4 regions of the Pseudomonas sp. TWI628 genome follow, and region 3 is predicted to be linked to each of the others. Evidence: predicted binding sites of a transcription regulator. Region 3 holds the regulator's gene; each other region holds the start of a gene.
What was found. Region 3 encodes FliA, which starts transcription of late flagellar genes. Its sites were predicted from a motif close to CTAAAGTTTNNNNNNNNNNNGCCGNTAA; they were not measured.

Region 1 (3,910 bases), on a different contig from region 3:
TGCGCCTTCTTGGTCAGGACGATGATGTCGATGCGGCGGTTGACCGGGTTGAACGGGTTCTTGCGGTCGAACAGCGACGAAGAGGCATATCCCACCACCCGCGCCACCTGACCATCGGGATAACCGCCGGCAACCAAGGCTCGACGTGCAGCGTTGGCACGGTTGGCCGAGAGCTCCCAGTTACCGAAGTCGCCCGTACCGGAGTACGGTTTGGCATCGGTGTGGCCACTGATGCTGATCTTGTTCGGCACCGCCTTGATGGTGTCGGCCATGGCCAGCAGGATGTCTTCGAAATACGGCTGCAGGCGCGCACTGCCGATGTCGAACATCGGCCGGTTCTCGGCGTCCATGATCTGGATGCGCAGGCCGTCCTGGGTAATTTCAAACAGGATCTGGTCCTTGAACTTCTGCAGCTGCGGGTTTTCCTCGACCTTGTTCTGCAGTTCCTGCAACAGCAACTCGAGGCGCTCGCGCTCGACCTGTTCGGCCATGGTCTCGACCTGATCCTTGTCCAGCTGGATGCTGGTATCAGGTGTAGGTTCGGACTTCACTTCCGGGTTGATGGTCTTTTCCGGCGCCATCTGCGGCGAGCCACCCAGGTCGATGACGTAAGGCGTGCCACTTTCGGAAAAACCGATCGGGTCCTTGAAGTAGCCGGCAATGGCGATCTTCTGTTCAGGCGTGGCCGTGGAAAGCAGCCACAGCACCAGGAAGAACGCCATCATCGCCGTGGCGAAGTCGGCGAACGCGATCTTCCAGGCGCCGCCATGGTGCCCGCCACCGAAGCGCTTGACGCGCTTGATGATTATCGGCTGATTGTTCTCCATGACTCAGCGACCGCGAACCGCTTGTTCCAGCTCGGCAAAGCTTGGGCGATGCTTCGGATACAGCACCTTGCGCCCGAACTCGACGGCCAGCGAAGGCGGCATGCCGGAAGCCGAGGCCACCAGCGAGGCCTTGATCGATTCATAGAGGTTGAGCTCTTCCTTGGCATCGTGCTCAAGGCACTTGGCCAGCGGGCCGAAGAAACCATAGGCGGCGAGAATACCGAAGAAGGTACCGACCAGTGCCGCACCCACGTGCAGGCCGATCGACTTCTGGTCACCATCACCCAGCGATGCCATGGTCACCACGATACCCAGTACCGCCGCGACAATACCAAAGCCCGGCATGCCGTCGGCGATGCCACTGACGGCGTGAGACGGGTGCTCGAGCTCTTCTTTCATGCTCAGCAGTTCCATGTCGAACAGGCCTTCGAGCTCATGGGGTGCCATGTTGCCGGTGGACATGATGCGCAGGTAGTCGCAGATGAACGCGGTCATGCGCTCGTCGCCCAGCACCGCCGGGTACTTGGCGAAGATCGGGCTGGCGGCGGCGTCTTCGATGTCGCTCTCGATCGCCATCATGCCTTCGCGGCGGCTCTTGTTGAGGATTTCATACACCAGGCCCAGCACTTCCAGGTAGAAAGCATGGGAGAAGCGCGAGCCGAACATCTTCATCGACTTCTTGATTACATGCATGGTCATGTAACCCGGGTTGGCCTGCATGAAGGCGCCAAAGGCTGCACCGCCAATGATCAGCACTTCGAACGGCTGGATCAGCGCCGCGATCTTGCCGTGGGAGAGTACATATCCGCCGAGCACGCTCGCGAATACGACGATGATGCCGATAATTTTAGCCATAGGATCAAAGCACTTGCTGTCGTGGTCAGGGAGTGGGACGGGAGCTTTAAAACTCTTCTTCTACTTATCGGCAGAACTGCGCCAGACTATAGCCACTAAAAGCGAAAAGCCAGTTCGGACTGATGTCAAAATGCCAATGGAATCCAAGGTGCCCACTCAGAATCCGCGTACGGTAGAAGCCTGGGTCAAACTGCTAGACGGTATTCGTGTACCGGTCCCGAAGCAGAGTTATGACCGGGTCATGAGCGCCATCAACGACAACCGTCGCTCGTTGCGCGAGATTGCCGAACTGATGCAGGACAGCCCCGCCCTGGTATTGTCGGTGATGCGCGAGGCCAACCACCCTGCCAATGCCAGCCAGGCCGAACCGGCCGAAAGCCTGGAAATCGCCCTGAACCGCCTGGGCCTGGCGCGCAGCAGGGAACTGCTGATGCGCTTGCCTGCCGTGCCGGAAGACGACATTCCGCCGGTGCTGCGCCAGTTCCTGCTGATCAGCCAGCACGCCGCGCAACAAGCCAGCGGCCTGTTCGCCAGCCGCCTGGCGCGCCTGTGGCAGGAGATCCACTGGGGCAGCCTGCTGTTCCTCGCCCCGCTGTGGCCGCTGGCCCTGGCCCAGCCCAAGCTGCTGGACGCGTGGGAGCTGCGGGTCATTCACAAGGGCGAAACCGCAGCCGACGTGGAGCAGGAACTGTTCGGCGTGCGCATCTTCGCCCTGTGCCAGGCCATGGCCGAACACTGGCGCCTCCCCAAGTGGGTGACCCAAGGCTATCGCCTGCTGCTCGAAGAGCGCGACCAACTGGCGCTGGTGCTGAGCATCGCACGTGATGAAGACCCGCTCAGCCAGCAGCATCGCCTGGACGAGGCACCTGGCTTGCGCCGCTGGTTCAATGAGCCGGCCAATACCGTGCTGCTGGCCAACAACCTGGCCCTGGCGGCGCAAGTAGGCTGGGACAACCCGCACCTGCTGCGCTGGCAACTGCTGACCGCGCTGTACCTGCAGACCTCGCTTGAAGACGTGCAGCAGCAAGTTCACCAACAAGCAGCGGCCAGCGCCCGCCGCCACGCCCGCCATGCCCTGTTCCACCCCGCCGAGGCGCTGATCTGGCCCTGGGACCAGCGTCGCCCGCACCCGGACATGCTCACCCCGCCGCCGCCTTCCAGCGACGCCCTCGGGCGCTGGCGCAAGCTATGCCAGGAATTACTGACCCAACCCAGCCCGTTCACCAATGCCGTGCACCTGGCCACCCATGCGCGCGAAGCGCTGGAAGCCTGCGGGATGCAGCGCATCATGCTGCTGAGCCTGGACAAAGCCAGTGACTGCCTGCGCGTGCAGCAGATCGCCGGCCTGCCCAAGGAAGCAGGTGGCATCGCCCTGGAGATTGAGCAGAACAAGCTGCTGCAAAAGCTGATGAGCAAGGCCGGCCAACTGCGCCTGACGCCCGAGAACCACACCCAGTTCTCGGCGCTGCTGCCAGCCCCGCTGCGTGCACTGTTGCGCAGTGAACACCTGTTGCTGCGCTCGTTGGCCGTCGGCGACCAGGTATTGATGCTGGTCGTCGCCGATCAGGGCGGCAAGCCACTGGCCGATGTCAGCGTGCAGGCCTTCGGCAAGACTTCGCAATGTATCGAGCGTGCGCTGGCGGTGTTTGCCAAACGCGGCGCCTGAGCCTTGCGTTACAATCGCCCCTCTTTCCACACTGGAGAACGTGGATGACTGACTTTTCCGGCCTGCCTTTGGTGATCGAAGCCGCAGACCTGCTGCCGCGCCTGGGTTCACGCCAGCTGATCCTGGTCGACCTGAGCAGCGCCAACCGCTATGTCAGCGGGCATATCCCCGGCGCCCGCTTCGTCGAGGGCAAGCGCACCCAGCTTGGCCAGCCTCCGGCACCCGGCCTGCTGCCGGCCCTGGGCGATCTGGAAAAGCTGTTCAGCGAACTGGGCCACCGTGACGATGCCGTCTACGTGGTGTACGACGATGAAGGCGGCGGCTGGGCCGGGCGCTTCATCTGGCTGCTCGATGTCATCGGCCATACGCGCTACCACTATCTCAATGGCGGTATCCAGGCCTGGCCGGCAGACAAGCTCACCACCGACGTGCCCTTGCCTGGCAAGGACCCCGTGCACCTGCAACTGCACGACGAACCGACTGCCACGCGCGAATACCTGCAAAGCCGCCTGGGCGCCGACGACCTGGTGGTCTGGGATGCCCGCGGCCCGCAGGAATTCAA
Region 2 (3,910 bases), on a different contig from region 3:
GCTCAAGGTCAGTGCAGGCACGCAAGGTGCTCTGCAGGTTCTGCACCCCTTCCTGATTCAGCGTATTGATCTCGGTGATGTCGACATTGATCGACTCGACCACGGCCGTCTGCTCTTCGGTGGCGGTGGCCACCGACTGGTTCATGCCATCGATCTCGCCAATGCGCTGGGTCACGCTGCCCAGGCGCTCGCCGGCCTGGTTGGCAATGCCCACGCTGTGGTCGCTGTGCTCGCGGCTCTGGCTCATGGTGCTGACCGCCATTTGCGCACCGGCCTGCAGCTCCTCGATCAGGCGCTGTACCTGCTGTGCCGACTCCTGGGTGCGGTGCGCCAGGTTGCGTACTTCATCGGCAACCACGGCAAAGCCACGCCCGGCCTCGCCGGCGCGGGCCGCTTCGATGGCGGCGTTGAGCGCCAGCAGGTTGGTCTGTTGGGAAATACCGCTGATCACATCGAGGATCTGGCCGATATTGGCGGTGTGGGCATTGAGCGTTTCGATGTTGCCGCACGAGTCACTGATCCGTGTTGACAGCTGGTTCATCACCTCGATGGTGCGCCCGACCACCTGCTGGCCGTCCTCGGCCAGGCCTCGCGCTTCGCTGGAATGTTGCGAGGCCAGCGCGGCGTTCTGGGCGATTTCCTGGGCGGCAGCACCCAGCTGATTGATGGCGGCCGCCACGCTGCTGGTACGGCTGGACTGCTGGTCGGCGTTATTGATCGAGGCATTCGAAGCGTTCACCACCTGGGCGGCCACGGCGTTGACCTGGCCGGTGGCCGAGGCCACTTCGCGGATCGACTCGTGAATGCGCTCGACGAAGCGGTTGAACGATTGGCCAAGGCTGCCGAATTCATCCTGGGCATGGATGGTCAGGCGCCGGGTCAGGTCGCCTTCGCCTTCGGCAATGTCATGCATGGCGCGGCCCATCAGGTGCAGTGGCTCCATCAGCATGCGGATCAGCAGGCCGAGCAGGGCGATGATCGCCAACACTGCGATCAAGGTGGCGACGATGGCGGAGGTGCGCAGTTCACCCAGCATGGCGAACGCTGCATCCTGGTCGAGTACCAGCGCCACGTACCAGTCCGCCGACGGCACACCGTCGATGTGGGTGAAGCTGATGAACTGTTTGCGGCCATCGACTTCGACGTCCTTCAGGCCACTGCCGATGCGGGGCGTGTCCTGCGGGTAGACGTCGGCCAGGGTTTTCAGGGCCAGGTCGGCTTTGGGGTGGATCAGGATCTTGCCTTCGCCGTTGACGATGAAGGCATGGCCCTGGCCGTCGAAGTCCAGGGCGTTGATCAGGTTGCTGATGGTCTGCAGGTCGGTGTCGACGCCGCTGACGCCGATCAGCCGGCCCGCTTGCTGCACCGGGGTGGCGAGGGTGATCACCAGCTTGCCGGCCGAGGCCGAGATGTACGGCTCGGTGACGATGGTCTGGCCGCTGGCGCTGGCTGCCTTGTACCAGCCCCGCACCCGCGGGTCGTAGTCGGCGGCGCGGTTGCCCACCGGAACCGACTGCATGCTGCCGTCCTGGCCGCCGAAGTAGGTGAGCTGGAAATTCTTGCCATACACCGGCAAGGCCAGGCTGCGGTCCAGGCTGGCTTTGCCCGGGCCATCGACCGCAACTTGCTGGGCCAGCGAGTCGAGCAGCTGGATACGGCTGTCGAGCCAGTTGCGGATGTTGCCGGCGGTGAGGTTGCCCAGGTCCTGCAGGTTGGTCTGCGTGTCGCTGCGCAGGGACTGGCGTTGTCGGTAGTCGTTGAACAGCACGAAACAGGTAAAGGCAACGGCCACCACGAGGGCGGCGGCCAGCAGAATCTTGTGGCTGAACTTGAGGTTCTTGGTCATTTTTCTGGTCTGCACAAGGCAAGGCATAGGAGAGGGCTGTGGCAATGCGCCACAGCGTGCTCGCTGTGTCGTCGCGGCGGGCTAAAACATTAATCGTTTGCGCAGGCCCAGCCGACCAACGGCGTACGACGAAAGCGCTGTTGTCAGGGAACCAGGGAGGGTTTTTCCCGTCGAAGATCACTGCAGGCCACTCGCCTGTGTCTATTTCCCAGGAGTGTCCCTTCATGTCGTTGCGTTCCCTCGCCCTGTTGTCCTTGTGCGTCGTCCTGACCGCGTGCAGCAAGATCAATCAGGAAAACTATTCCAAGCTCAAGGCCGGCATGAACAAGGCCGAGGTCGAGCAGCTGCTCGGCACGCCCACCGAGTGCTCTGGCGCGCTGGGCATGAGCAGTTGTACCTGGGGGGACGAGAAGAGCTTCATCAGCGTGCAATACGCAGCCGACAAGGTGCTGATCTACTCCGGGCAGGGCCTCAAATGAGGCGTTTGCATGTACTGCTGGGGCTGTGCCTGGTGATGCTGCTGGGTGGCTGCGCCACCTCCGCCAACGACCCGCTGGCGCCGAAGACCGCCGGTGATGTCGACCTCAAGCGCTATCAGGGCAAGTGGTACGAACTGGCGCGCCTGCCAATGAAGTACCAGGCCGAGTGCGCGCAGTCCGAAGCGCATTACAACCTCAAGCCCAATGGCTCGTACGGCGTACTCAACCGCTGCCGCACGATGGGTGATGAATGGCTGCGCGCCGAAGGGCACGCCAATATCCAGGAACCGGGGCATACCGACCGGCTGTGGGTCGAGTTCGACAACTGGTTCACCCGCCTGGTACCGGGCGTGGCCAAGGGCGAGTACTGGATCCTGTACGTGGATGATCACTACCGTACCGCGATCGTCGGCAGCCCGGACCGCAAGTACCTGTGGATCCTGTCGCGCACGCCGACCCTGCCGGTGTGGGAGCGCGAGAGCCTGATGTCCAAGGCCCGTCAGCAGGGCTATGACACCAGCCGGCTGATCTGGCGGACGCCGGACAAGCAGATCGTGCAGATGCATTGAAAAGACGGGGGCCGCTATTGCGGCCCCTCTGCATTCAGCCCAGCAGCGTTCGCAGTACGCTGGCAAATGCCTGACGGCTTTGTTCTTCATGGGCATGTTGCCCCTGGCGCACCACCCACTGGCCGTTGACCATCACATCCCGCACCTGGCGGTCACCGCCCGCGAACAGCCAGCGGTTAAGAATCCCGTCACCCTCGGCCATGGCGATATACGGGTCTTGCCCATCCAGTACCAGCCAGTCGGCCCGCTTGCCCACCGCCAGCTCGCCAACCGGCTGCCCCAGCGCCTGCGCCCCGCCGATCAGCGAAGCGTCATACAGCGTGCGCCCGACCATCGGCTGGTCGCCACGGTACAGCCGGTTGCGCCGCTGATCCCGCAGGCGCTGGCCGTACTCCAGCCAACGCAGCTCCTCGACCACGCTCAGCGACACATGGCTGTCCGAACCAATGCCCATGCGCCCACCCTGGGCCAGGAAGTCCACCGCCGGGAAGATACCGTCGCCCAGGTTGGCTTCGGTGGTCAGGCACAGCCCGGCCACTGCGCCACTGCGCGCCATGGCCGTGACTTCGTCGGCTTCGGCGTGGGTGGCGTGCACCAGGCACCAGCGGCGGTCCACCTCGACATGCTCATACAGCCATTGCAGCGGTCGCAGCCCGCTCCAGGCCAGGCAGTCGTCGACTTCCTTCTGCTGTTCGGCGATGTGGATATGAATCGGGCATTGCGGGTTACCGGCCGCCAGCACTTCGGCGATCTGCCCGGGCGTGACTGCGCGCAGCGAATGGAAGCACAAGCCCAGCTGCTGCGCGGGTTGTGCTGCCAATACTGGCGCCAGCTGCGCCTGCAACTGCAGGTACTGTTCGGTGGAATTGATGAAGCGCCGCTGCCCTTCGTTTGGTGCCTGGCCGCCGAAACCGGCATGGCTGTACAGCACCGGCAGCAAGGTCAGGCCGATGCCGCTGCTGGCCGCGGCCGCGCTGATGCGTCGGGACAGCTCGGCCGGGTCGGCGTAGGCCTTG
Region 3 (3,910 bases):
CGGTGACCAACGCAGTGACGCGCTTGATCACCTGGCCGGTCAGGTCCTGATAGTCCTGAGCCAGCAGAATGTCATTGAGGTGGCCGGCGACCTTGCGGTTACCCTCGGCGCTGTGCGTCAGGAAACTGTCGACGCGCTTGACCAGCTCGCGAAACTCCGGCGCTGCGACTTCGCGGCGCATGAAGCGCTGCCAGTCGACGCTCAGGCCTTGCGCCTCGGCTGCCAGGTCGTTGAGCACCGGGGTGCTCTCCTCCACCAGGTCCATGGTGCGGTTGGCGGCACCCTCGGTGAGCTTGACCACGTAGGACAGGCGCTCGGTGGCATCGGTAATCTGCGAGACTTCCTCGGCCTGCGGCATCTGCGGGTCGATCTGGAAGCTGACGATCGCGCTGTGCAGTTCACGCGTGAGCTTGCCGACTTCCTGGTACAGGCCACGGTCGCGGGTCTGGTTGAGCTGATGAATCAGCTGCACCGCCTCACCGAAACGCCCCCGTTCCAGGCTCTCGACCAGTTCCTCGGCATGTTTCTTCAGGGTCGACTCGAACTCCCCCAAAGACGTCTGTGTTGATTCCATGGCGCCCCCCTGACGTGACTCAGCCGTTGACGCGTTCGAAGATCTTCTCGATCTTTTCTTTGAGCACCTGGGCGGTGAACGGCTTGACCACATAGCCATTGACGCCGGCCTGGGCCGCTTCGATGATCTGGTCGCGCTTGGCTTCGGCGGTCACCATCAGCACCGGCATGGTCTTCAGGCGATCGTGGGCACGCACCTTGCGCAGCAAATCGATACCGGACATGCCCGGCATGTTCCAGTCGGTCACCAGGAAGTCGTAATGGCCGCTTTCGAGCATCGGCAGCGCGGTAGTGCCGTCGTCGGCTTCATCGGTGTTGGTGAAGCCCAGGTCACGCAACAGGTTCTTGATGATCCGCCGCATCGTCGAAAAGTCGTCAACGATGAGGATTTTCATGTCTTTGTTCAAGTAGACCTCCAAGCAGTCTCAAACGCGCTCGGCCCCGAGCACGCGTATTCAAATTCGGTACAACGTGGAAAACGACTGCAACGACCCCGGGCTCAACGTGCCCGCCATTCCCCCAGGCGGCTGCGCAGGCGCGCGGCACACTGGCTGTGCAACTGGCTGACACGCGATTCGCTGACCCCCAGCACCTCACCAATTTCCTTGAGGTTCAGCTCTTCGTCGTAGTACAGCGCCAGCACCAGGCGCTCACGCTCCGGCAGGTTGGCGATCGCATCGGTCAGGGCAGCCTGGAAGCGCTCGTCCTCCAGATCGCGCGACGGCTCGACCTGGCCACTGGCGCCGTCCTCGTGCAGCCCTTCGTGTTCGCCGTCCTGCAACAGGTCGTCGAAACTGAACAGGCGGCTACCCAAGGTATCGTTCAAGATCCCGTAGTAATCATCGAGACTCAATTGGAGTTCGGCAGCAACTTCATGATCTTTAGCGTCGCGGCCAGTTCTTGCTTCCACGGCACGCATCGCATCACTGACCATGCGCGTATTGCGGTGCACCGAACGCGGTGCCCAATCGCCCTTGCGGACCTCGTCGAGCATCGCCCCGCGGATGCGGATGCCGGCGTAGGTTTCGAAGCTGGCACCCTTGCTGGCGTCGTACTTGTTGGCCACTTCCAGCAGGCCGATCATGCCGGCCTGGATCAGGTCTTCGACCTGGATGTTGGCCGGCAGGCGTGCCAGCAGGTGGTAGGCAATGCGCTTGACCAGCGGCGCGTAGCGATCCACCAGCTCGAACTGGGCGTCTTTCGACGCCTTGCTGTACATCTTGAAACCGCTCGCATTCATAGCACGGGTCCTGCGCTGGTGGGTTGCACCAGGCGCTCGACGAAGAACTCCAGGTGCCCGCGCGGGTTGGCTGGCAGCGGCCAACTGTCGACCTTCTGCGCGATGGCCTTGAAGGCCAGGGCACACTTGGAGCGAGGGAAGGCTTCGTACACTGCGCGCTGCTTCTGCACCGCCTTGCGCACGCTCTCGTCGTAGGGCACGGCGCCGACGTATTGCAGGGCGACGTCAAGGAAGCGGTCGGTGACCTTGGTCAACTTGGCGAACAGGTTGCGCCCTTCCTGCGGGCTCTGCGCCATGTTGGCCAGCACGCGGAAGCGGTTCATGCCGTAGTCGCGGTTGAGCAGCTTGATCAACGCGTAGGCGTCGGTGATCGAGGTCGGCTCGTCACACACCACCAGCAGCACTTCCTGGGCGGCGCGGACAAAACTGACTACCGAGTCACCGATACCTGCAGCCGTGTCGATCACCAACACGTCGAGGTTGTCGCCGATTTCGCTGAAGGCCTGGATCAGCCCGGCATGCTGGGCCGGGGCCAGGTGCACCATGCTCTGGGTGCCGGAGGCGGCCGGCACGATGCGCACACCGCCAGGCCCCTGCAACAGCACGTCACGCAGTTCGCAGCGGCCCTCGATGACATCAGCCAGGGTGCGCTTGGGCGTCAGCCCGAGCAAAACATCGACGTTGGCCAGGCCGAGGTCGGCGTCCAGCAGCATCACCCGGCGGCCAAGTTCGGCCAAGGCCAGTGACAGGTTCACTGAAACGTTAGTCTTGCCGACGCCACCTTTGCCACCGGTTACGGCGATCACCTGTACGGGATGCATGCTACCCATGTTCGTTGTTTACCTTGTCTCGCTTGGACCCAGACCACGCGCAGCGCACGACAGCCAGCTCCGGAATGTAGGTACTTTGCATACGCTTGCCCCTCAACCCGCACGTCGCGGATTGTGGTAGAGATCAGCGAACATGTCGGCCATCGCCTCTTCGCTGGGCTCGTCCTGCAACTGCACGTTGACTGCGCGAGTCACCAGCTGGTGCGGGCGCGGCAGGTGCAGGTCGTCAGGAATGCGCGGGCCGTCGGTGAGGTAGGCCACGGGCAGTTCATGACTGATGGCCAGGCTCAGCACATCGCCGAGGCTCGCCGTTTCATCAAGTTTGGTCAGGATGCAGCCGGCCAGGCCGCAGCGCTTGTAGCTGTGATAGGCAGCCGTCAGCACCTGCTTCTGGCTGGTGGTGGCCAGCACCAGGTAGTTCTTCGCGGCAATGCCACGCCCGGCCAGGGTTTCCAGTTGCATGCGCAGGGCCGGGTCACTGGCCTGCAGGCCGGCAGTATCGATCAGCACCACGCGCTTGCGCAGCAGCGGCTCCAGCGCTGCTGCCAGCGACTGGCCCGGGTCGACATAGGTAACCGGCACATTGAGGATGCGCCCCAAGGTCTTAAGCTGCTCCTGGGCACCGATGCGGAAACTGTCCATGCTCACCAGGGCCAGGTTCTGCGGGCCGTACTTGAGCACATAGCGTGCTGCCAGCTTGGCCAGGGTGGTGGTCTTGCCCATGCCGGCCGGGCCGACCATGGCGATCACGCCGCCCTCTTCGATCGGTTCGATCTGTGGCACGTCGATCATTCGCGCCAGGTGCGCCAGCAGCATGCGCCAGGCCTGGCGCGGCTCCTGGATTTCACTGGTCAGGTCGAGCAGCTCGCGGGCGATCGGGCCGGACAGGCCGATACGTTGCAGGCGACGCCAGAGGTTGGCCTGCGCCGGCTTGCTGCCCTGCAGCTGGTTCCAGGCCAGCGAGCCGAGCTGCACTTCAAGCAGCTCGCGCAGGCCCGACAGTTCCGAACGCATGGCATCGAACAGGCGCGGGTCAACAGCCGGCTGCGCTGGCGCAGGCGCTGGAGGCGGCAAGTCGACGTGCGGCTCGACCAATGGCTCGGCCGCGGTCAACGACTGGCCGGCGAACAATTGGCGGTTGCCTTCGCTGGCCTCGGCGCGGTTGTCCAGCTCGGCCTGGGCAGTGGCGATGCGCGACTGGGTCTTGCGCAGCTCTTCTTCCAGTTCGGCGTTGGGCACGCGCGGGGCCAGCGCGGACAGTTTGTAG
Region 4 (3,910 bases), on a different contig from region 3:
CACTGCTGTTCCTGGACATCAATGACTTCAAGGGCATCAACGATGTGCACGGGCATGCCATCGGTGACCAGGTGCTGTGCGCCGTTGCACGCCGCCTGGAGGACTGTGTCGGCCAGCAGGACACGGTGGCGCGCATGGGCGGCGACGAGTTCACCGTGCTGCTGACCGGCTTGAGCGCGGCAGGCGCGGTAACCGAAAAAATGGCCCAGATCCTCACCGCCATGGCAGCGCCACTGGCCAGCGGGCCGCGTGCGCTGCCCATGCCGTCCTGCAGCATCGGCGTGGCCTGCTACCCGGCCGACGGCGCCGACATCGATACCCTGCTCAACTGCGCCGATGGCGACATGTACCGCAAGAAGCGGCGCCGTTCCGCGCTTGGGTAAACCTGCGCCGTTAATTGCTGCCGGTGAGGTAGCCGCTGTGGCATGCTTTGCGCCCCGCACGACCGGCCCACACAGGTACCCCGCCATGACCCAAGCCACCGACCAGGCATTCTACGACCGCGCCGATGCGCATATCGACCTGGCCAACCAGCAACTCGACACACTCGCCGACATCGGCAAGGTCAGCGCCTCGATGACCTTTGCCGCCAGCCGCTTCAGTGCCTGGCTCAGCGCCCGCAACTTCAAGTCCGGCGCCGAAATGGCCGCCGCCCGCGAAGAAATCCTGAAGTACTTCAGCGAACAGTACCGGATGATGCTGGAAGACAACGTCGATGAGTACATCGAGCAGTTCGACCGCTACGTGCTGGGCAAGGAAAACTAAGCTTCAGACCCTGAACCGCCCCACCAGCGCCGTCATCTCCCCGACCAACCCTGACAACGCCTGGCTGGCCACGCTGGTCTGCTGGGCACCCACCGCCGACTGGCTGGACAGCTCGCGGATGTTCAGCAGGTTGCGGTCCACCTCGCGCGCTACCTGGGCCTGTTCCTCGGCTGCGCTGGCGATCACCAGGTTGCGCTCGTTGATCTCGCCGATGGCGCTGTAGATGCCTTCCAGCAACTGGCCTGAAGCCAAGGTGACGTCGAGTGTCGACTGAGCGCGGCTGGTGCTGGCCTGCATCGAGGCGACCGCCGCCTCGGTACCTTGCTGCACGCGGCCGATCATCTGCTCGATTTCCTGGGTCGAGGCCTGGGTGCGGTAGGCGAGCGTGCGCACCTCATCGGCCACCACGGCAAAGCCACGCCCGGCATCGCCGGCGCGGGCCGCCTCGATGGCCGCGTTGAGTGCCAGCAGGTTGGTCTGCTCGGACACCGAGCGGATCACCTCAAGCACCTTGCCGATATCCCGGACCTGCCCCACCAACTGCTCAAGATGGCCGCTGCTGGTCTGGATCTCGCGGGTCATGGCCTGGGTGCCGTCGATGTTTTCGCTGACTTGCTGACGGCTTTGCTCTGCCAGCTGATTGGACTCCTGGGTCGCCTGGGAGGTCGTGACGGCATTGCGGGCGACCTCCTCCACCGCCGTGGTCATTTCGGTAACGGCGGTGGCCGCCTGCTCCAGCTCCTGACCTTGCTGGCGCAGGTTGTTGGCGCCTTCTTCGGTAATCGTGTTCAGTGCACCCGCCGCCTCGGCCAGCTGCCGGGTGCAGCTGCTGATCTTGCCCAGGGTATCGCGCTGGCTCTGCTGCATGCGCTCCAGCTCATGGAACAGCTGGCCGATCTCGTTGCGTTGCTGAGCCTGCACCGGCACGCTCAGGTCGCCACTGGCGATGCGCTGGAAATGCTGGCCAGCTTCGCGCAACGGGTGCAGCACACGCTGGGCGATAAAGGCCCAGCACAGGCCGGCGAGCAGCAGTGTCACGGCCAACAGTCCCAGGCTCAGCTGTTGCGCATGCTCCAGGCGACGGTCGGATTCCTGCATGATCTGCTGCCCGCGCTCGCTCAAGGCTGCGACCAGTTGCTGGCGCAGCGCCTGCAGCCGGCCCATGGCATTGCCGGCATCGGTGTTGACCTTGAAGTACTGCTCCAGCGAGCGTTGGCGCGTGGCTTCGCGCTGCCCGGCCACCGCCTTGGCGTACTCGCCGAAGGTGGCTTGCAGCTCGCTGGCCACTGCGTGCAGCGCCGGCTCGCGTACGTTGTCGACGAACTCGTCGACCAGCTTCTGGCTCTTGTCGTTCAGCTCGACCGACATCGCCATGCGCTTGTTTGCACTCTCATCGTGGCCGCCCAGTTGCTCGATGAACCCCGAAGACACGTTGGCACTGGCGCGGATGGCCATCAGCAGCGCATTGTTCAGCCGGTCCGACTGGTGCGCGGTCTGGTCGAGTTCGGTGATCTGCTGGTCGCTGCCCAGCGCCGCCCGCCAGGCACTGACGGTTGAAAACAGCAAGGTCAGGCTGAACAGCAACAGCACCCAGAACATTCCGGTACGGATCTTCAGGTCGGCAAACATGCGGGCGGTACTCCTTTTGTGCTTGTAGACGCCACTTCTGGTCGAGGTTTCGACGGTGGGTCAGCAGCTATCGGAGTTGCCGCCGCAGGCTTGAGTGCGCCAATGCGGCTTGTGTTCGGTAATCGAACGGTTGTTGTTGCCGCACGCCTCGCGCTAGGGCTGCAGCACCGGCACTGGGTTGCTCTGCCCGAGCCGTTCGTCATAGCGCAACAGGCGCCCCGCGTTGGTCAGCACCAACAGCGTGCTGAGGTTGTGCAGCAGCGCGGCGATCATGGCGCCCGCCGCCCCCAGCAGGCCGAATGCGGCGGCAACGACAATCGCCAAGGTCCAACCCAGGCCGATCAGCACATTCACCTGGAGTGTGCGTCGGCACTGGCGGCTAAGGCGGATACAGGTGGCCAGGCGCCGCAGGTCGCCGTTGATCAGCACGATATCCGCTGCGGCCAGGGCAATGTCGGCACCGTTGGCGCCCATGGCCACCCCGACCACACCGGCCTTCAGGGCCAGCGAGTCATTGATGCCATCGCCCACCACCAACGGGCGGAAGCCCAGCTGCAGTTCCTGGTTGACGTGATGCATCTTGTCCTCTGGCAGCGCTTCGGCCACCACACGCGTCATGCCAACCTGCTCGGCAATGGCTTCGGCGACACGGCTGCGGTCACCGGTCAGCAGCAACTGGCGCTGCAGGCCGAGCTCGCGCAACTGCTGCATGGCCTCGGCAGACTCGGCCCGCACGTTGTCGGCCAGCAGCAGCCAGGCGAGGAACTGCCCGTTCAGCGCCAGGCCGGCAATCGGGCCGTCATGCTCGGGCACGGGTGGCACCGGCATGCCCAGCTGGCGGAACAGTTCCGGGCGCCCCAGTGCCGCTTCACCCTCGGCCGTGTGCGCCACCACACCAAAGCCCTGGCGTTCGTGGATATCCAGCAAGGCCAGGTGCTGCTCATGGGGCACCAGCGCCGCCAGGGCCCGGCTGACCGGGTGGCTGCTGGCGGCGCCGAGGCTGGCCGCAAGGTTGACGATTTCGGCCTGGGGCACTGCCGCCGCAGTGCTGACCACGCTGCGCAGACGCAGGTCGCCGTAGGTCAGTGTGCCCGTCTTGTCGATCACCAGTGAAGACAAGTCGGCCAGTTCTTCGAGGAAGGCCGAACCGCGAATCAGGATGCCATGCCGGGCAGCGACGGCAATCCCCGCCACCGCCGTCGCCGGCGCCGACAGCACCAGCGCACAGGGGCAGGCAGCCACCAGCACGGCCAGCATGGCCTGGGCATCGCGGGTGATGAACCAGGTCACGGCGGCAATCAGCAAGACCAGCACCAGGTAGCGCCCGGCGTGGCGTTCGAGCAGCCGGGTGATGGGCGGTTTGGCTTGTTCGGCGCGCTGCATCAGGGCGATGACCTTGCCCAGGGTGGAGTCATCGCCAACACGGGTCACCTCTACCCGCAGCAACCCGTCCAGGTTGATCGAGCCACCATGGATGTCCATGCCGCTGGCCACCTCAAGCGGTACTGCCTCGCCA

Region 1: the regulator FliA is predicted to act here: its motif matches at 1,747-1,774, upstream of motA (flagellar motor stator protein MotA).
Region 2: the regulator FliA is predicted to act here: its motif matches at 1,912-1,939, upstream of ABE528_RS24160 (methyl-accepting chemotaxis protein).
Region 4: the regulator FliA is predicted to act here: its motif matches at 2,462-2,489, upstream of ABE528_RS03880 (methyl-accepting chemotaxis protein).

Annotation. Positions count from the first base shown of each region.
Region 1 covers NZ_JBDJMM010000029.1:15,842-19,751, reverse strand. The annotation lists gene motB (flagellar motor protein MotB) at 1-827, opposite strand, end outside; gene motA (flagellar motor stator protein MotA) at 831-1,682, opposite strand; gene ABE528_RS21160 (HDOD domain-containing protein) at 1,813-3,348, shown strand; gene ABE528_RS21155 (rhodanese-like domain-containing protein) at 3,393-3,910, shown strand, end outside.
Region 2 covers NZ_JBDJMM010000037.1:40,006-43,915, forward strand. The annotation lists gene ABE528_RS24160 (methyl-accepting chemotaxis protein) at 1-1,846, opposite strand, end outside; gene bamE (outer membrane protein assembly factor BamE) at 2,071-2,325, shown strand; gene ABE528_RS24170 (lipocalin family protein) at 2,322-2,894, shown strand; gene ABE528_RS24175 (formimidoylglutamate deiminase) at 2,929-3,910, opposite strand, start outside.
Region 3 covers NZ_JBDJMM010000004.1:88,158-92,067, reverse strand. The annotation lists gene ABE528_RS04375 (protein phosphatase CheZ) at 1-574, opposite strand, end outside; gene ABE528_RS04370 (chemotaxis response regulator CheY) at 594-968, opposite strand; gene fliA (RNA polymerase sigma factor FliA) at 1,073-1,813, opposite strand; gene fleN (flagellar synthesis regulator FleN) at 1,810-2,643, opposite strand; gene flhF (flagellar biosynthesis protein FlhF) at 2,737-3,910, opposite strand, start outside.
Region 4 covers NZ_JBDJMM010000003.1:238,062-241,971, reverse strand. The annotation lists gene ABE528_RS03890 (GGDEF domain-containing protein) at 1-383, shown strand, start outside; gene ABE528_RS03885 (DUF3144 domain-containing protein) at 469-765, shown strand; gene ABE528_RS03880 (methyl-accepting chemotaxis protein) at 769-2,394, opposite strand; gene ABE528_RS03875 (heavy metal translocating P-type ATPase) at 2,548-3,910, opposite strand, start outside.